Regions from separate parts of the Holdemania massiliensis genome, predicted to be linked through region 1. Evidence: a T-box and tRNA genes for the amino acid it is inferred to sense, from the RefSeq annotation. Region 1 holds a T-box; the other holds one or more tRNA genes.
The links. A T-box is a leader RNA that pairs with one kind of tRNA and senses whether it is charged. The one in region 1 lies ahead of ileS (isoleucine--tRNA ligase), so its partner is inferred to be a tRNA-Ile.

Region 1 (10,047 bases):
CTGAAACCACTGCGCAGTGTTCAAGGCAATAATGATGACGATCCGTTTTTTGAGCGGCTGCCCACGGTCGAGATCTTTGACTGTGAAGGACTGCATGTCGCGATGGCGCATATCCGTCAATCGCTGGACTGCGTTGCGGCTGACTTGAAAATTTATGGTCACTCGCATCGGGCGGAGGATCAGATCCAAGGCAGTACGCGTTGGCTGAATCCCGGCAGCTGCGGCCGGCGGCGGTTTCGCCTGGAACTGACGATGATGGTTCTGACGATTCAGGATCGCCAGATCCATGCGGAACTCATTGTGCTGCAGCCCTAGCAGTTCCTCAGAAAAACAAAAAAGGTATAATTTTAAACAAAAAAAAGCTGAACCTCAACCTTGATGTTCAGCTTTTTAGCTGAGTCTGAAACGAAAGTTAGTTTTTTCGCTGCGCAGAGAACTTAAAGGCCTGCCAGCTGATGGATCTTGTCTTCACTCAAGCGCCAGGTTGTCCATTCGGTTAAACCTTCGGCACCTAAGCTTTTGTAGAAATTGATTGAAGGCGTGTTCCAGTTCAAGCATACCCATTCCATCCGGCCGCAGTGCCGTTCGACAGCGATTTCAGCCAGCCGCTTAAAGAAAGCTTTGCCATAGCCTCGGCCGCGTTTTTCCTGCAGGACATATAAATCTTCCAGATATAGACCTTTGCGTCCGACAAAGGTTGAGAAGTTATGGAAATATAAGGCAAAGCCGACAACCTCTTCCCCCTCATAGCCCAAGAGAACTTCGGCCCGGTGCTCCACAAACAGCTGGTCATAGAGCGTAGCATCATCCCAGATCACGTCGTCGCTCATTTTTTCATATTCGGCAATCAACCGGATAAACCGGCCGATTGTAGCGCAGTCTTGAGGCTGCGCTTGTCTGATAGTCAATGTCATGGTTTCCCTCCTGAATCTGTTCTGTGATCTATTGTACAAAATTTTACACGGATTGACCATCCCTATTCTTCCAAAGAGTGCCAAAGGAATGCGGGAATATTCGATGTCGCCGCGGGAAGACTTCCATTACGCACATCAGGAGGGTCCGGGTCAATGGGTAAATATAAAGTAGATATCTGCGGTGTCAATACTTCGGCGCTGCCGGTTTTAAAGAGTCAGCAGATGACGGAGCTGTTCATCCAGCTGCAGAGTGGTGATCTGTCGGCGAAAGAGAAGCTGATCAACGGCAATTTGAAGCTTGTACTGTCCATCGTTCAGCGCTTTGCGCACCGCACGGAAAACATGGATGATCTGTTTCAGATCGGCTGTATTGGATTAATCAAGGCGATTGACAACTTTGATTTATCCCACGAGGTTCGCTTTTCAACCTATGCCGTCCCGATGATCATCGGCGAGATCAAACGCTATCTGCGGGATAATCAGATGATCCGGGTTTCCCGGCATTTAAAGGATCTGGCGTACAAGGTGCTGAAAGAAAAGGAAACCTTCATTCATACCTACCAACGCGAACCCTCCTTAGCCGAGCTGGCTGAGATCATGGGCGTCAGGGAAAAGGAGATTGCGGAAAGCCTGGAATCTTTGCAGAGCGTCGTCAGCATCTTTGAGCCGATCTATAATGATGACGGCGATACCTTATATCTGTTGGATCAGATCAAGGATGATCACGATGAAATTGGCAAGCTCTCCAGCCTGATCGCTCTGCGTGAAAGCATGAAGCATTTAAGTGATAAAGAAGCGCAGATCATCAATAAGCGTTATTACCAAGGCCAGACACAGACCGAAATCGCCTCTGAATTAGGCATCTCGCAGGCGCAGGTATCCCGCTTAGAAAAAAGCGCGCTGCAGTGTTTGAAAAAGAATTTCTGACAAAAGCTATAAAAATTCGATAGCGAAGCACAAAAATTCGACAGCGGCATACACTGGAATCAGGTGATAAAAATGAAATTCAGTGAACTGCAGGACAAACAGGTCGTCAATGTTCAGGACGGCACCCTGATCGGCCGCGTCGAGGATTTGGATGTGTCGCTGACCAACTACCAGGTTCAGTCATTTCTTGTCGGGAAAAATTCCAGCTGGCTCCGCTCTGTCTTCGCGTTTTTGTTTCCTCCGGCCCGCATCATCGTCGGACTGGATCAGGTGGTGAGCGTCGGCGAAGATGTGATTCTGATTCATCCGCGAAGCAAGAGCGGAAAAGCCAAAGAACAATAAACTGGAAAGAGCTGGAAAAGCAGCGGGCACTTTCATGACTTTCCGCAAACTTTGATGGAAAAAGGGCATTGAAATCCTTTCAATTCTGTGAACTCGGTATTCCCATGCGCAGATTTATGATATAATGAACAAGAATTAAAGGAAGGTGCAAACCATGGGAGTATTGGATAAAATGAAGAATTTCATCGCTCCAGTCGACGATGATTACGATGAGGAAGAACTGGAAGTAGAAGAAGACGAGATTGCCGCACCCGTCAAATATGAACAGCCGCAGACTAAAGGTGTAACCAAGATCGCTTCGGATACGAAAATGGTTTTATTTGAGCCGCGTTCATTTGACGAGGCTGAGGAAGTCGCAAAGCATTTAAAGGAAAGACGGGCTGCCGTTGTCAATCTGCATCGGCTGCAGCGGGAATATGCGCAGCGTACAATTGACTTTTTGACAGGCGTTGTCTTTGCTTTAGACGGAACGATTCAGAAAATCGGTCACAACGTCATTCTGTGCACGCCGAAATCCATCGCCGTCCACGGTGAGATCAGCCTGGACAGCGATGAGGAATAGTGCGGAACGCGCATTTTTCAAAGTCGGATGACGCCGCGCTGCAGGCCCGGCTGGAAGACTGGATGGATCAGTGCAGGACGCGCCGCAAGCCGGTGCGCTCCTGTTTTCTTTCGCCTGCCCAACAGGCTTTTCTGACCCCGTTTCTGCCTTGGGATCTGGCGTACAGATGGGACGGCGGCTGCTTGGGGACAGAGCGGAAAAAGTTGATTCTAGCGCCTGAGGAAGCGGACTTAAGCAGCGATATTGTCTGTCTGACCGCCCGGATTTCGGATAAATTTGTGCAGCTGAAACATCCGGATGTTCTGGGAGCTCTGATGAATCTGGATCTGGATCGTTCGCAGTTTGGCGATCTGTGGGTCGAGCCGGGGCGGATTGTGATTTATACCAGTGAAGACCTGGCGGATTATGTCTGCATGAACCTGACGCGGATTCATCGCCTGTCAATTCAGCTGCAGCGATCCTCAATGCGGTATGAGCCGGCCGTTGAAAAACAGACGCTGACGGTGATCGTGACCGCCTTGCGGTTAGACTGTGTGATCGGCGGGCTGTGCCGGATGTCGCGGGCTAAGGCGCAGGAGTTAATCCGGGCGCAGAAGGTTTCCGTGAATCATAAAATTCTTGATGAATGCGACTTTCTGTGTCATAATGAAGACACGATTTCCGTGTGCGGGTACGGGCGTTTTGTGCTGAAAGGCCAGCGCGGACAGACCCGCAGCGACCGGATCGTTGCCGAATTTGAAAAATACGTTTAGAGAGGGGGATTTCTTTGGAACCGGGAACACCGAAATTCCGACTGATGAAAAACGGATATGACCGCTTCGCCGTCGATAATGCGGTTGACCGGTACGTCCAGGAAATAGATTCTCTGAAAAAACAGCTGGATCTGACCAGCCGTCAGATTCAGTCGGCCAACGAACAGCTGGCGGTGATCCGTCAGCGTTATCAAACCCTGGTCAGTGAATTAACCGTGAAGGAAAAGGCGGCGGATGATATCGCCCGCCTGGCCCTCAAGGAAGCCAACACGATCATCGAAACCGCGCAGAACAACGCGGATGCGATTGTGAGTGAAGCGCTGACAACCGCCCGGATCATTCTCAACGACCTCTCACGGATCGCGTCGGAGGCGACGGAGATGAAAGGGGATATGCAGGAACAGCTGAGCTCGCTGATGGGCATGCTGGACCAGTTTGAAATTCCGCCGGTTCCGAAATCGGAATGGCTGAATCACGAAAAGCTTTGATGCAGGACGCGCCGTTTCCACACAAGCGGGAGTGCAGAGAGTCTGCGGGATGGTGAAACGCAGAACCCCGGCTGGAACTGGACATCACCTGTGAGCTGTCTTTTTGAATTCGAGTAGAAAAGACCGCGGCTCGGCGTTATGAGAAAAGCGCATCGCTGGTGCAAATCAGCGGTGAACGAAGGTGGTACCGCGCATCGTGCGTCCTTTTTGCAAGGGCGCTTTTTTATTGTTTTAGGAGGTAGAAGGATATGGATTACAAAAACACACTGCTGATGCCGAATACGAAGTTCGAGATGAGAGGCAAGCTGCCGACCAAGGAACCGGGCTATCAGAACCGCTGGAAAGAACAGGCAATCTATGAAAAAATGCTGGAAAAACGGGAAGGTTGCGAGCCTTTTGTGCTGCATGATGGGCCACCCTATGCCAACGGCGACATTCATTTAGGTCATGCGTTGAACAAGATTTTAAAGGATGTTATCGTTCGTTCCCATTACATGGCCGGCTATAAAGTACCGTTTATTCCAGGCTGGGATACGCACGGTCTGCCGATTGAAACCGCGATTACCAAGCTGGGTTATGATCGCAAGAAGATGGAACTGTCCGCCTTCCGCAAGCTGTGTTACGACTATGCTTTGGAGCAGGTAGAACGGCAGAAGGCTGGATTTTTATCCTTGGGCGTCGTTGGCGATTACGACCACCCCTACATCACGTTAAAGAAAGAATTTGAAGCGCATCAGATTCAGATTTTCGGTCAGATGGCCATGGATGGTCTGATCTATAAAGGCTTAAAGCCGGTCTATTGGTCACCGTCCAGCGAATCAGCGTTAGCCGAAGCAGAAATTGAATATAAGGATGTCAAGTCTCCGACGATCTTCGTCAAGTTTGCGGTCAAGGATGGCAAGGGGATCCTGGACAGCGATACCTCGTTTGTAATCTGGACGACAACGCCGTGGACGATTCCGGCCAATCTGGCAATCTGTTTGAACCCAGAGTTGACCTATGCGTTAGTCGACAGTGAAAAAGGCAAGCTGATCGTGCTGGAAGAATTGGTCGATATGCTCTGGGCGAAGTTTGGTTTGGAGAAAAAGGAAATCTTAAAGACGTTTAAGGGACGTGAGCTGGAAATGATCACCTGCCAGCACCCGCTGTATGACCGCGAATCCTTGATCATCCTGGGCGATCACGTTACCGCCGATGCCGGTACGGGATGCGTCCATACCGCTCCGGGTTTTGGTGCCGACGACTTCTTCGTCGGACAGAAATATGGACTACCGGCGTATTGCAATGTCGATGAACACGGCTGCATGATGGAGGATGCCGGAGATTGGCTGAAAGGTCAGTATGTCGACGATGCCAACAAGACCGTGGCTAACCGTCTGGACGAACTAGGCGCGTTATTGAAGCTGGAGTGGATCACGCACTCCTATCCGCATGACTGGCGGACGAAAAAGCCGATCATCTTCCGGGCGACAACCCAGTGGTTTGCCTCGATCGACAAGATCCGCACGGAACTTTTAAATCAGATTGACAACGTGGACTGGATTCCGAAGTGGGGCCAGCAGCGGATGCACAACATGATCGCTGACCGCGGTGACTGGTGTATTTCCCGCCAGCGTGCGTGGGGTGTGCCAATTCCAATTTTCTACAACGAAGATGGTTCACCGATCATGGAAAAAGCGGTCTTTGAGCATGTTGCCAACCTGTTCCGCGAATATGGAAGCAACATCTGGTTTGAGAAGGATGCGAAAGAACTGCTTCCGGAAGGTTATGCCAACCCGGCTTCCCCGCAGGGAGAATTTACAAAGGAAACGGACACGATGGACGTCTGGTTTGATTCCGGTTCCTCGCATACCGGAGCGATGATCGAACGCGGTCTGGGCTATCCGGCTGATCTGTATTTTGAAGGCAGCGATCAGTACCGCGGCTGGTTTAACTCGTCGCTGATCGTCGGCACCGCCGTACATGGACAGGCGCCGTACAAACAGGTGTTAAGCCATGGCTTTGTCATGGACGGCAAAGGCGTCAAGATGAGCAAGTCGCAGTGGAACGCCGTCGCTCCGGGGGAAATCACCAAGAAATATGGCGCGGATATCCTGCGGCTGTGGGCGGCCAGCGTTGACTATCAGGCGGACTGCAGCATGTCTGAAGAGATCCTGAAGCAGATCAGTGAAAACTACCGCAAGGTCAGAAACACATTCCGCTTCCTGTTAGCCAATATCAACAACGAGGAAGATTTTACCCGTGCGGATCTGGTTGCCGTCAATGAACTGCCGAAGCTGGATCAGTACATGCTGGCGCTGCTGAACGACGTCAATGAGAAGTGTCAGCTAGCTTATCAAGAATATCGGTTCTCAGATGTCACAACGCTGCTGACCAATCTGATGACCAATGAATTCTCCGCGTACTATCTCGACTTTACCAAGGATATTCTGTATATCGAGCAGAAGGATTCACCACGCCGCCGTCAGGTTCAGACGGTGCTGTACCATGCCGTCGATGTGTTAGTCCGGCTGTGGGCACCGATCTTAGTCCATACCGCGGAAGAGGTCAACGATTTCTTCCAGGGTGAAGCCGAAAGCATCCATCTGGGCAAGTTTGCCGAAATGTTTGCGGTGGAGGACGCCGAAGCCTTGAAGGCCAAGGTTGCGCGGCTGATGCTGATCCGCTCCGATATCTTCAAAGCACTGGAGGAAGCCCGTGCGGCTAAGGTCATCGGCAAGTCGCTGGAGGCTGAAGTGCTGGTCAATGTCAGTGACGAGGATCGGGCATTGATCGCCGAGCTGTGCGGGGATCAGTTCCATCAGTGGCTGATTGTTTCCAAAGTCAGCTTCTCGATTGATGAGCTGAAATCCTATGAAGTCTGCCAGGTTGAAATCGTACCGGCCGAAGGCACTGTCTGCCCGCGCTGCTGGAACCTTTCCGAACAGGCGGACGAAGAAGGACTGTGCCCGCGCTGCCGCAAGGTGCTGGGCAAATAAGCTGTTGATTATTTAGAACCGTTCAGATCCTGATGCAGAATTTCTGCACGGGATCTTTTTATCTTTTCAGAAAAACGAGCTAAATCGTTGCACGCTATTGGATCAATTTTGAAATCAGATCCATTCCTTGCTTTGCTAAGGGGGATAGGAAGGCTGTAAAAGTTAGACAAAAGACCATGATCGTTGACGTCTTTTTCGTTTCTTTGTAGGAAGGAATCTGATATAATCATTAAGATAAGGAGGAACCGTATGCTGCTGAAATACTTCACGCCTGCGCTCTATCTGAAAAGCTTTGAAGATCTGGATCTGAACTGGCTGATCAGCCGGAAGATCCGGCTTTTGATTTTAGATATCGACAACACGCTGGCTGCCCATGATGAACAGACAGCCGGCGTTCAAGCCCAAGCATTTGTTCAAAAACTGAAAGATCATGGCATTCAGGCGGTGGTCATGTCGAATAATAATAAAGACCGTGTGAGTCTGTTTGCTTCCAGTCTGGACGTACCGTATTATTATTTCTCAACAAAGCCGCTGAAGCGGATGTATAAAAAAGTTCTGCGCGACACCGGATTGCAGCCGGAGCAGTGTGCGGTGATCGGCGATCAGCTGCTGACGGATATTCTCGGCGGCAATCGAATGCATTTTGTGACGATCTTAACAACACCGCTGGTCAGCCGGGATATCACCTGGACAAAGTTGAATCGGCTGGTTGAAAACCAGGTTTACCGGTGTTTGGAACAGGCTGGAATCTTAAAAAGGGGAGAATATGATGAGTGAAAAATGTCAGGGCTGCGGCGCCGTACTGCAGCATGATCAGCCGGGGGTGGCCGGCTATACGCCGAAGGTTGGCAGTAAGCTGTGCCAGCGCTGCTTCCGCCTGACGCATTATGATGATCTGCAGTTTTCGATGCGGGAGGGCATTGATCCTGATCGAATTCTGGCTCAGATCCATACGATGGACGCCCTGGTGCTGTGGGTTGTCGATCTGTTTGATCTGGAAGCGAGTCTCTTGGACGGCATGAATCGTCATCTGTTCGGCAAGGATGTGATCGTCGTCGGGACCAAGCGCGATCTGCTTCCGGAAACGGTCGGCAATGAGAAGCTGGCTCGGTTTATATACGGGCGCTTAAAGGCGTTGGATATCCATGTTCAAGGGCTGGTCGTGACCGGCAAAAATATCCCCGGCGGCACGGAAGAGGTGCTGCATGCCCTGCATTGGGCACACGGCAAGGATGTCGTGGTGATGGGGATGGCCAACGCCGGCAAGAGTACGCTGCTCAATGCGTTAATTGACAAACCGCAGCTGACCAGTTCGCGTTATCCCGGAACGACGCTGGATTTCAATCCGATAGTCATTGACGGCGTCACGGTTTACGATACGCCGGGGCTGACGCCGCGCAATTCCATGCTGCTGCATTTAGCGGAAAACGATCTGAAAACCGTGCTGCCGTCTAAAGCGGTTAAACCGGTCGGCTTTCAGCTGCGCGGGAATCAAAGCTTTGCGGTCGGCGGATTATGCCGGATGGATATTCTGAATGCCAAACCGGCTTCGGCGGTGTTCTACTGCAGCAATCTGCTGGAGCTGCACCGCGGGCGGGTGGATAAGGCGGATGAGTTGTGGCAGAAGCATTATGGTGAACTGCTGCAGCCGGTGCCGACAACCGCACCGGTGAACCAGTGGAAACGAACTCTACTGACGCCGTTAGGCGAGAAAGAAGATATTGTGATTCCGGGGATCGGCTGGATGTCGCTGAGCGGAAATTACGATCAGATCGTCGTCACCCATCCTCAGGAAATCGAAATTAAACAAAGAAAGGCAATGATATAGATGTTAACCAATAAACAGAAAAGTACGCTGCGCTCGATGGCGAATTCGCTGCGGCCGCTCTTTCAGGTCGGCAAAGACGGTGTCTCGCACAATTTGATCAACACGCTGTCTGATTCGCTGGAAGCTCATGAATTAGTCAAGCTCAATATTTTAAAGACCTGCTCAGAGGATGTCCGGCAGATCGCTCTGGATCTGTCCAGCGGCACGCATGCCGAGGTTGTGCAGATCATCGGAAGAACGATTGTGCTGTACCGCGAAAGCCGCGAGCACCGCAGAATCGAGCTGCCGCGATGAAAATCGGACTGTTGGGCGGAACCTTTGATCCAATCCATAACGGTCATCTGGCGATCGCCAAGACGGCTTTGAAGCAGCTGAGATTGGATCAGGTCTGGTTTGTTCCGTCATTGAAAACCCCGTTGAAGGACCGGGTGCTGACATCCTTTGAACTGCGTGTGGCGATGATGGAGAAGGCGCTGCAGCCCTATCGGCGGATGAAGATCTGCCTGGTTGAAAAAGACCTGCCGACCCCTTCGTATACTATCAACACCGTCAGGACGTTGAAGAAACAGGTTCCTGACGCAGATTTCGTATGGATCATCGGCGATGATCAGTACGCCAATCTTGATCATTGGAAGGACGTTGATCAGCTGCGTCAGCTTGTCCAGTTTGCGGTATTCAGCCGACAGGGAATCGCCGTTAAGCAGCCGGGTTTTCTCTATGTAGAAAATTTCGCTCATTCCGCTTCCTCGACGGCTGTCCGGCAGGGAGCCTTGAAAGACGTGCCGAAGTCAGTGCGGCGGATCATTCATGACAGCGGGCTGTACGTGGAGGAGATAGCCAAGGCCTATTGCCATCCGCGCCGCTATCAGCACTGCGTTTCAGTGAGCGAGCTGGCGGTAAAACTGGCCAAAGCTCACGGCGTGAATCCGTGCAAAGCCTATATTGCGGGGATGCTGCATGATATCGCCAAGGGCTTGGATGAGGAAACTGCGCGCAGCTGGATTGAAGTCTACTGGCCGCAGGCTCTGGATCAGTCCTGGAAGATCTGGCATCAGTATATTGGGGCAACCTGGCTGAAAACCCGGCTGTATCTTTATGATCGTGAAATCATCGAAGCCGTCAGGGAACATACAACCGGAGACTGCCGCAGTGATCTGGCAAAAATTATTTACATCGCGGATAAAATTGATCCTGGCCGCGGTTATGATATCCGCCGTCAGTTGGCGGTATGCATGAAAGATCTGGATCAGGGTTTC
Region 2 (10,047 bases), 2.3 Mb from region 1:
TGGAGCGCGATTCGGGTCGGAGGCGACAATGCCGTCAGCACCTACGCGATCATCAGCTATGTCTGCTGCGTCATGCTGCTTCTGCTGCAGGGAATCAGTGACGGCACGCAGCCGCTGTTCAGCCAATATTATGGCGAACAGAACCCGTCCAAAGTTCGCCATGTGCGGAAGCTGGCCTTTCAGTTTGGTCTGGCGATTGCCTTGCTCAGCATGATTCTGCTGTACAGCCAACGCTATGCCTCAGCGGTTTTGTTTGGGGCTTCAGTCCAGACAATAGACGCCGTGGGCAGAAGTCTGCCGGTCTTTATTCTAGGGTTTGCCTTTGTTGCTGTTTCGCGGATTGCGATTTCCTATTTCTATGCGACAGAGAAGAACAAATATGCCTATCTTTTGATTTATGGTGAACCGATCATTCTGGCATGTCTGCTGCTGTTCCTGCCGGCTCAGTTCGGCATCGTCGGTACCTGGGCGGCGGTTCCGATCTCTCAGGTCGTGATTGCGGTATTCAGTCTTGGATTGTTAAGAAAGGCAGAACATCAGGAATCCATTCTGCTCTGCAGTCAAAATAATCCAAGTTCGGGCGCAATGCAGGATTAGCGCGCGGAATCCGATGCCATTAGATTCTGCGGGAGAAACCCAAACGAATAAAAACCTGGCTCTTCGGCAGCAACTTAGAAGCTTTGCCGCAAAAGGCCAGGTTTTTTTCTGCCTGTGAATTACTCAGCAACAACACGGACCTGAAGCTGCGTGACATATTCATCATAACGCTGGGTTTCATGAATGTCGATCAGTAAGAATTCCAGGAACTGACCGACGGCTTTTAGTTTTCGTTTCTGAATTGCCTCCTGCAGGATTCGCAGATGCTCGTCATGCGTATCGTAGCGGCCGCTGTAAGTCAGGGTGAGATATTGGCCTTCTTCCAATGTAAAATCATAGGACTCATCTTCCGTACAAATGAAGACCGATGTGCATCGGACTGTGCCGTCCGCCTGAGGTTCCAGAATGGATCCGGTATCGACATTGCCGAGAATCGACAGCTGTTCCTCTAACCGTCCAGATAATTTTGTCAACAGATAATCGATATCCTCGTCATGTTCAATCTTCTCTTTTAAAAGCAGACATCTCCGTTTAGGAAATGTTCGTAAACGCACCTGATTCATCGGCTCGCTGAGCGCTTCCTCAAGGCTCTGACGGCGATTTTGCAAGTCCTGTAGGTCTTTCTTCATCTCCTCGATGCGCTGCCTCAGAATGGCTTCCTTTTCGTCCAGCAGGTGACGGGTGGTAGCCACGGAGCGGGAATCAAGATAGGTTTTGATCTGCTGCGTGCTGAAACCCAGCTTTAATAAGTCTCGGATCACGTTAAGCCGCCAAATATCGCTGAGGGAGTACAGCCGGTAATTTCCTTCACTGCGCTGCGGCTGAATCAAACCCATCTTTTCATAATACCGCAGCGAATCTGCACCAATATGATACAGCTGACAGATCTGGTGAATCTTATACTGATTTTTCATTCGATCACCCCTTGACTCTAGTATTATACCAAGGTTTATACTGGTTCAGGAAGGAGGAATTATGAGCTTAAAACGTAAATTTATACGCTTTGTCCTGCCATCCATGGCGTCGATGCTGGTTTTTAACCTGTATACGATGGTGGACGGGATCTTTATTGCCAATTATGCAGGAGAAACAGCCTTGGCTGCCGTCAATCTGGCGATGCCTTTTATCAACTTTATGTTTGCTTTTTCACTGCTGCTGTCGATCGGCGCGTCGACGTTGATTTCGATCCATCGAGGCGCGGGGCGAGAGGAGCGGGCTAATCAGCTGTTTACGATGAATACCGTTGTCCTGTCCACGCTGGCGCTGCTGATTTCGGTAAGCTGTGTGATCTTGGCTCAGCCGCTGGCTTTGTTTCTGGGAGCCGGCAGCGATACGCTGCAGTATGTAACGGAATATCTGCGGATCATCGGGGGATTTGGCTTTTTCTTTATTGTTTCTTATTCGTTTGAAGTGCTGATCAAGGCCGACGGCTTCCCGCAGCTGTCCACTTTCGGTGTTCTGCTGGGGGCGTTTACCAACGTTGTGCTGGATGCTTTGTTTGTCTTCGGCTTCCATTGGGGACTAGCCGGAGCTGCCTGGGCAACGGGAATTTCCCAGCTGCTGACCTTTCTTGTTTTCTTCAGCCACTTTCTGTTTAGCCGGAAAACGCACTTTCATTTTACCCGGTTTTCGCTGGATCTGTCTCAATACAAGCGGATTGTGCCGATCGGGATTGCCGACTGCATTACCGAGCTATCCGCCGGCGTCATCGTCTTTGCGTTCAATCATCAGATTTTATCCATTATCGGAACATCCGGCGTTGTCAGCTATACGGTTATGACATATGTCTACAATCTGGTGCTGATGGCGTTTGTAGGCATTGCCCAGGGCTGTCAGCCGTTAGTCAGCTATGCGGTGGGACAGCGGGACTCCGCGACGATCAAACTGGTGTATCGGTACGGACTGATTGCCGCTGCACTCACTTCGGCGCTCTGTTTTGGCGGTTGCATGATCCTGACGCCGCAGATCGTCTCAGTCTTTATCAAGCCGCAGGAAGCGGCGCTGTTTGCCAATACGATCACCGCTTTCCGAATTTATGCAATTTGTTTTCTGATCATGGGCTATAATGTATTAACATCCGGATTCTTTGTTGCGCTGGCAAAGCCAAAAGCAGCCCTGACGTTATCGTTAGCACGGGGAATCGTTGTGATCTTAGTTTGTTTATTGATTTTGTCCTCAGCTCTAGGGGCAGTGGGTATCTGGCTGACTCCGACCGTAAGCGAAGGTCTGTGTCTGATTTTAAGCTTGATCCTGATGCGGACAACGCATCCCTTTGCAGCGGCATAGCTCCGCTGCTTTTTTCATACAATAAAACGATGAAACGGTTAAAACGAAAATGTTGGGCAACAGGCAGTTTGATTGTTCTGTTGATCGCCGCTCTGGTGATGCGGGCATTCAGCCGTGCGATTACGGTCATGTCGGATACACGCTTAAACGGAATGACAATAGTGATTGATGCGGGCCATGGGGGAAAGGATCCGGGAGCGCGGAGTCAGGCGATCGACGAAGATGAGATTAATTTAAAAACAGCGAAGAAACTGCAGCGATTGTTGGAAGGGGCGGGTGCCGAAGTGATTATGATCCGGGAAGAGGACGTTGATCTGGCACCTTCGGAGGCTAAGAATGTGAAGCGGGAAGATCTGAAGAAACGAGTAGAGATTATGAATCAGCCCCAAGTGACATTATTTATCAGCATTCACTGCAATATCTCGCTGGACAAACGTGTTCATGGAGCCGAAGTTTATTATCAGCAGGGAAATGAGAATTCCCATCAGCTGGCCGCGGCGGTATTGGAACGGCTGCGGCCGGTAACGGAGTCGAAATTCCAACCCAAAACCGGGAATATCTATATTCTGAAACAGACGACTACGTTGGGGATTTTGGCTGAGATTGGATTCTTGTCCAACGGTCAGGATTTAGCTGCACTGCAGAAAGATGAACACCTGGATGAAATTGCTTATGCAATCTTTCAGGGGATTGATGATTTTGTTAAGATTCTGGAATAACAGGGAAAAACAGGCCGACTGAGAGGGCAGGATCATCGGCGATGCAAAAAATCGAAAAAACTTTAAAAAGTTGTTGACACTTTATTTTCTCCGTGGTATATTTATTAAGCATTCGATGGGAAACAGTTAATTGGGCCTGTAGCTCAGGTGGTTAGAGCGCACCCCTGATAAGGGTGAGGTCGTTGGTTCAAGTCCATTCAGGCCCACCATCGAATTTAAATATACATGGGGTATTAGCTCAGCTGGGAGAGCGCCTGCTTTGCACGCAGGAGGTCAACGGTTCGATCCCGTTATGCTCCACCATGATATGTTACTATTAGGATATCGCGATTTATAAAAGTCTATGTAAGGCTTTGAGCGATATCCTTTTTTTCTCCATAGTTGAGATAAAGTTGAATCAAAGATATCCTTGAATTTGATGGACTGTTCTTGGCTAAAAGCTCAGGTTCATTGATAAATGTGACGTAAATGCGGGGATATACCAAATTTAATATCAAATTTCAAAGATGAGAAAAGCACTTTAATAAATTTTCAACATAAACGGGAGCTGAATATGAGCAGTGTATTAATCATAGAAGATGACAAAGAAATATGTCAAATATTAACTGATTTTTTGTGCAATTATAATTATGAAACTGAATGTTGTTTTTCTGGACTTAACGCATTGTCTGTTTTTAACCAGAAGTTCTTTGACTTAGTTATCTTAGATTTAATGCTTCCTTATGTCAGCGGGGAAGAAATACTGTGCGGAATAAGAAAGGTTTCCGATGTACCGATTTTAGTTGTATCCGCAAAAGATTTAGTACGCACGAAAGTAGAATTACTGCGGCTTGGCGCGGATGACTATATAACCAAGCCTTTCAACTTAGAAGAGCTGTTGGCACGGATCGAACGCTGTTTAATCCGAAATCAGAAAACATTTCCGGGAATCCGGATTATCTGTGGAGAATTGGCGTTAGATACGCAGTCAAAATCAGTTTTTATTCAAGAGAATCCCATTTCACTGACAGCTAAAGAATATCAAATTTTAGAATTGTTAATGAAATATCCCAATAAGGTTTTCTCTAAGCAAAATCTTTATGAAACTGTATGGAATGATGTTTTTGCACGAGATAATGATGTAATGAATACGCACATCAGTAATATTAGAAAAAAGCTGGGCAGCGAAGGGTGGCGTATAGAAACTGTATGGGGATTGGGGTATCGTTTCATCAAGAGCTGAACTTTAGGGAGTCTTTAGCTTTCTCTTAAGCTTTCCTTGACCTTTCTCTGCGATAATGAAGGACAGAAAGGGATGATAGGATGAATGAAATCATTTTTCAAACGAAAGACATTGTAAAAAGATATAAACATGTCAATGTACTGGATCGGATTAATATGACGGTGAAGCGCGGTGACATTTACGGATTGATCGGTGAGAATGGAGCGGGGAAAACAACCTTAATCCGCTTATTAACCGGACTGGCAAATCCTTCGACCGGAGAGTTATTTCTGTTTGGACACCAAGGAAAGTCCATTGCAGGACAGCGTTCCCGAATGGGATGTATTATAGAAGGTCCGTCTTTGTATTCCGAGATGACGGCGATTGAAAATTTAGAAGTTCAGCGATTGCAGCGGGGAATTCCTGGTAAAGAGAATCTTGACCACGTTCTCGCTTTAGTTCATTTAGATCATGTCGGAAAGAAAAAAGTAAAGAATTTTTCTTTAGGAATGCGGCAGCGGCTTGCGTTGGCCATTGCCTTGTTAGGAACCCCTGAATTTCTGGTTTTGGATGAACCGATTAATGGATTAGATCCGGTCGGTATTTTAGAACTTAGAAATTTATTAAAAAGTTTGAATAAAGAAATGGGAATAACGATCTTGATTTCAAGTCATATTTTGTCAGAGCTGAATCAACTGGCAACGAAGTATGGTATTTTGAGTCATGGAGAATTAATGCAGGAAATTGATGCGAAGGAATTAGAAAAACAATGTCAGAAGCATCTGTACCTGAAAGTGAGCGATGTGTCGAAAGTGGCTTCTTTATTAGAATTAGAGCTGCATACCCATAATTATAGAGTTTTGCCTGACAATTCCATCTGTTTATATGATTATCTTGATGCGCCTGAACAAATTTCCGCGATGCTGGGAAGAAATGATATCACCTTATATCAGTTAACGTGCAAAGGCGAAGATTTAGAGAGCTACTATATGAAAATCATAGCGGGAGAAAAATCATGTTAAATTATTTAAAAGCGGAATTGTACCGGCTGGTGCATTCAAAATCATGGATCGGTTTTATTTTAGGTAGTGCGTTTATTTTGTTTTTATCCATGATTTTTGGTGAAATGACGATCATGGGATCAGGTGAAGGGATGCTTTTGGATATTGGCTTCCAAGCTAAAAGTTATTTATCTGCCGCAGAACCTACTTTTGAAACTGTTGCTCAGTCGTGTCTTGGATATACTGCTTTTTTCTGGCTAGTCAATGTTCTGTTTACGGCTACTTTTTTTAACAAAGAATATGAAGTGGGAACGATAAAATTGTCTGTTGCTTATGGAATTGACCGCCGGATTATTTATTTTTCAAAAGCGATGATCATCCTCGTTGTTTCGATATTTATGTATTTTGCATTCATCCTGGGCTTTTTCATCTTAGAAACAATGCAGTCAGGATATTTGATGAGTCTGGCAGAATTCATGCAGCTTCTACAATGGACTGTGATTAACGGCTTGGTTTTGTTGGCGATGAACTGCCTTGTCATCTTCTTATGCGGTTTAATCTCGAATATCAGCGTTGTAACAGGTGTCAGCTGTATTTATATATTCAGCGGCGCATGCGTTTATCTGATGTCTTGGGCAAGCATGGAAACTCTATTTCCGCTATTGAGAACTTATGTGTACGCAAACCCGATGTTTTACTGGATGAATATTTGCTCATCTAACATTACAAGAATTATAGATTATTTGCCTTGGTATTTATTAAGCAGCACATTACTGCTTATAATCGGTTGTATTCTTGTCAATCGGAAAGAAATTAAATAGAGGAAAAATCAATGTTCTGGATATTTATTTTAACACTTCTTTTTTTGATGATTTTTATTTTCAAGTTAGTTTGCTGGAAAAAACAGATTCGTAAAATAAATATTCAGCTGCAGGAAATTCTGAATGAGAAAACGCAAAAGTTTATAACGCTAACGTTGATGGATAAAGATCTGGAAAAGATGACAGTCATGATTAATGAGCTTGCTGAAAGTGAAAGAATAAGTATGGGGCAGGCACAGATAAAAGAGGAAAAACAGAAAGAGAATATAACATGTTTAACGCATGACTTGCGGACTCCATTAACTTCTATTAGAGGTTATTTAGAATTGATGCAAAATGCTTCGGATGAAAAGCGAGCGCAGTATATGGAAGCTTTGGTTGGAAAAGCGATACGTTTAGAACAGTTAATCAACGATTTTTATCAAATTTCATTGTTGGATGATAATGAAATTTCTTATAAAAAGGAAATGATTGAACTCAATAAACTGGTGACTGAGGTTATATTGGATAATCATTCTCTGTTTGAAAACAGAAAAATTATTCCGGAAATTCAGTTGGCAGAGGAAGACATTTTCTTGGATTCCGATAAAACGGCGCTGACGCGTATTTTTCAAAATCTTATTATTAATGCGATTCGCTCAACAACCGGGAAACTAAGTATCCGTTTAATTACAAATGATCGTGAATTGAAAGTCAGTATTCAAAATTCGATAAAGGAAGACTTTTGCCTGGATTCGACAAAAATATTTGATCGGTTTTATTCAGGAGATATTTCCAGAGGGAATGGTAATTCAGGCCAGGGATTATATATTGTTAAGAAATTATTGGCACAATTAGGCTGCGAAGAACCGCGTGTCAACATAACAAAAGAATCATTTGAAATTATCGTTAATCTATCAAGCATTCGAACGCCAAATAATAGTTGAGTTCATCTCGGGAACCAATTCATTAATTTCAAAGAAAAATAAATTAGCAGGCCACAATGCAACAGTCAATTTATTTTCTGATTTTACATATTAACTCCACTAAGCTCTAAAAACTCACGTTCTAATCAACATGAACTTTATCTTCAAAATAATTATATCTCTTTAATAAATACATTTAATTTCAACTTAAGCAAGTTATATATTAGGAATATTTTAAAATTCAGTAATCCTAATAATTTCTCAAAGAAATGATATATTACTATTAAGATATCGCTCAAAGTCTATGTAAAGCTTTAAGCGATATCCTTTTTGTTTTAGGAAACTGATAAATTAGATAGAACTTGTATAGAACCTCTAGGACGACTTAAGAATTGTGTATAATATTTAGTAATATGAAAATAATCAACTTATGATTCACAAAATGGCCTATGCTCACTAAAAGATTGTAACTTAGTCTTTTAAGTCACTTCTTGATAGTTTAATGAATCCTTCATCAGGATTATCGCGATAAAGTGGATAGAGATAAAGCCAATCTTGATAAAACTCAAACCGGTATAAACCGACTTCGCTAAATAATGAGGATTTAATATAAATTACATCATCAGATAATTGTTGAATGGAGATAATATCATAATTTTCTCCTTGAATGATTAATTCGTTTTCGTTCATATCAATAACAAACTCTAAATTTTTTTCGGGGATTGTCCATTGACCGTTAAGTTTATCATTAATAGTAGGGATGATTCGAGTATACTTTACTGTTTCATTAATAACAAGTTCAGTATCCGATAGTTTGTTGATACTAGAAAATGATGTAATATAAACTGGCTCAGCATAATAAAGGGATCGCTGTTTAACCTTTATTAACTCACAGTTACTGAAAAAATAGTTTCCTAGCCGGTAAGGATAGAAATATGAGTTTGCTTCACTTAACAAATTTTTTCCATACATGACCCATATTCCATTATCAAGAAAATATTGAGTGTACATTTCTGAAGATACTCCGTCTTTTTCGATCCAAGCACCGATGATATTGCTAGAGTCAAATTGACATTTGTCTATTGTATACTCATCACTAATCCATTGATTACTGTATTTATCTAAGGGAACAGAATATACAGCTTGTTCTGATTGAGTCGTACAAGCGCTTAGGGTAATAAGAACAACGAACAATTTTAATAATTTCATTTTGAGCCACCTCATATATAATAGTATAAAAGGAATTTCAAAAAGCAAACAAATATCAAAGAAAAATTATCGGTTCTTCTCTTTACACACCATTTGTAAAGGTGGAATTACTGAGCTGTATACCGTATGGTAATTCCATAATAGCTTAAAGACATGATAAATATAAACAGGACGCTGAACAGCGGCTTTTTTTGTGTTGAACAGAATAAAGGATTCGAGCACACTTTCATTCTTTGCCTAGATACTGAACAATTCGATTGACCTTTAAATATTTGCTCCGAATGGATAAAATGAAAAGCGAAGTGAAGATAATCAATCACTCAATCTGAACTTTTTTTTCAAATTTAGATTGAATTTGCGACATACATCGGCAATCAGGTTCAGAACTCTGCCAAAAGATTGAGCTTTGTTAAAAAGTTCAATATGATAGAGCCATCGTAAGGAGGATGACTTGTGTACAGCGAAGAAAAGTTTCCAAAAGATTTTTTATGGGGTGGTGCAATTGCGGCCAATCAAGCCGAAGGTGCATACCTGGAAGATGGGAAAGGATTGAGTATTGCCGATGGATTTCCGGATGGGTTCCGGGGCAGGTTTGATTATCCCTTGCAGGAGAATACCTATTATCCAAGCCATGAAGCGATAGATTTCTATCATCACTACAAAGAAGATCTTGCTTTAATGGAAGGCATGCATTTTAATGCATTTCGTACATCCATTGCCTGGTCGCGAATTTTCCCAAACGGGGATGAAACAGAACCCAATGAAAAAGGTTTGCAATTCTACGATGATCTGTTTGATGAGATGCTGAAACGAGGAATGGAACCTGTAATCACCCTGTCTCATTATGAAACGCCGATGCATTTGGCGATGGAATACGGGGGCTGGACCAATCGTAAGCTGATTGATTATTTTCTGAGATTTTGCCGGGTTGTATTTGAACGTTATGGTAAAAAAGTTAAGTATTGGATGACGTTTAACGAAATCAACAACATGCGGCGGACACCTAGAAATGCCGGAGCGGTCTTTGTTAAACCGGAAGAAAATCTTGATCAGGCGATATATCAGGCAAGTCATCACATGTTTGTTGCCAGCGCTCTGGCTGTGAAATTAGGACATGAGATGATGCCAGGGGCTAAGATCGGCGGAATGTTCTCTCTGAGCAACGTTTACCCTAATACATGTAACCCTCAGGATGTTTTTGAAACTCTAGAATTGCGCCGATCTTCCTTATTTTTCTCGGATGTCATGATGCGTGGAAAGTATCCGAAATACATTTACCGGATTTGGGATCAGAAAAACGTTAACGTT

Region 2: it encodes a tRNA-Ile, which carries the amino acid that the T-box ahead of ileS (isoleucine--tRNA ligase) is inferred to sense. The anticodon was not compared.

What each region holds. Positions count from the first base shown of each region.
Region 1 covers NZ_JAKNTK010000001.1:1,514,378-1,524,424, forward strand. The annotation lists gene MCG46_RS06750 (metallophosphoesterase family protein) at 1-315, shown strand, start outside; gene MCG46_RS06755 (GNAT family N-acetyltransferase) at 438-914, opposite strand; gene sigG (RNA polymerase sporulation sigma factor SigG) at 1,068-1,841, shown strand; gene MCG46_RS06765 (PRC-barrel domain-containing protein) at 1,914-2,183, shown strand; gene MCG46_RS06770 (cell division protein SepF) at 2,338-2,745, shown strand; gene MCG46_RS06775 (RNA-binding protein) at 2,745-3,497, shown strand; gene MCG46_RS06780 (DivIVA domain-containing protein) at 3,512-3,985, shown strand; T-box leader at 3,973-4,194, shown strand; gene ileS (isoleucine--tRNA ligase) at 4,234-6,963, shown strand; gene MCG46_RS06790 (YqeG family HAD IIIA-type phosphatase) at 7,213-7,740, shown strand; gene MCG46_RS06795 (GTPase) at 7,733-8,791, shown strand; gene yhbY (ribosome assembly RNA-binding protein YhbY) at 8,792-9,085, shown strand; gene nadD (nicotinate (nicotinamide) nucleotide adenylyltransferase) at 9,082-10,047, shown strand, end outside.
Region 2 covers NZ_JAKNTK010000001.1:3,772,012-3,782,058, reverse strand. The annotation lists gene MCG46_RS17525 (MATE family efflux transporter) at 1-597, shown strand, start outside; gene MCG46_RS17520 (MerR family transcriptional regulator) at 717-1,511, opposite strand; gene MCG46_RS17515 (MATE family efflux transporter) at 1,573-2,883, shown strand; gene MCG46_RS17510 (N-acetylmuramoyl-L-alanine amidase family protein) at 2,913-3,602, shown strand; tRNA gene MCG46_RS17505 (tRNA-Ile) at 3,735-3,811, shown strand; tRNA gene MCG46_RS17500 (tRNA-Ala) at 3,830-3,905, shown strand; gene MCG46_RS17495 (response regulator transcription factor) at 4,156-4,824, shown strand; gene MCG46_RS17490 (ATP-binding cassette domain-containing protein) at 4,905-5,825, shown strand; gene MCG46_RS17485 (ABC transporter permease subunit) at 5,819-6,625, shown strand; gene MCG46_RS17480 (sensor histidine kinase) at 6,637-7,551, shown strand; gene MCG46_RS17475 (hypothetical protein) at 8,002-8,739, opposite strand; gene MCG46_RS17470 (glycoside hydrolase family 1 protein) at 9,193-10,047, shown strand, end outside.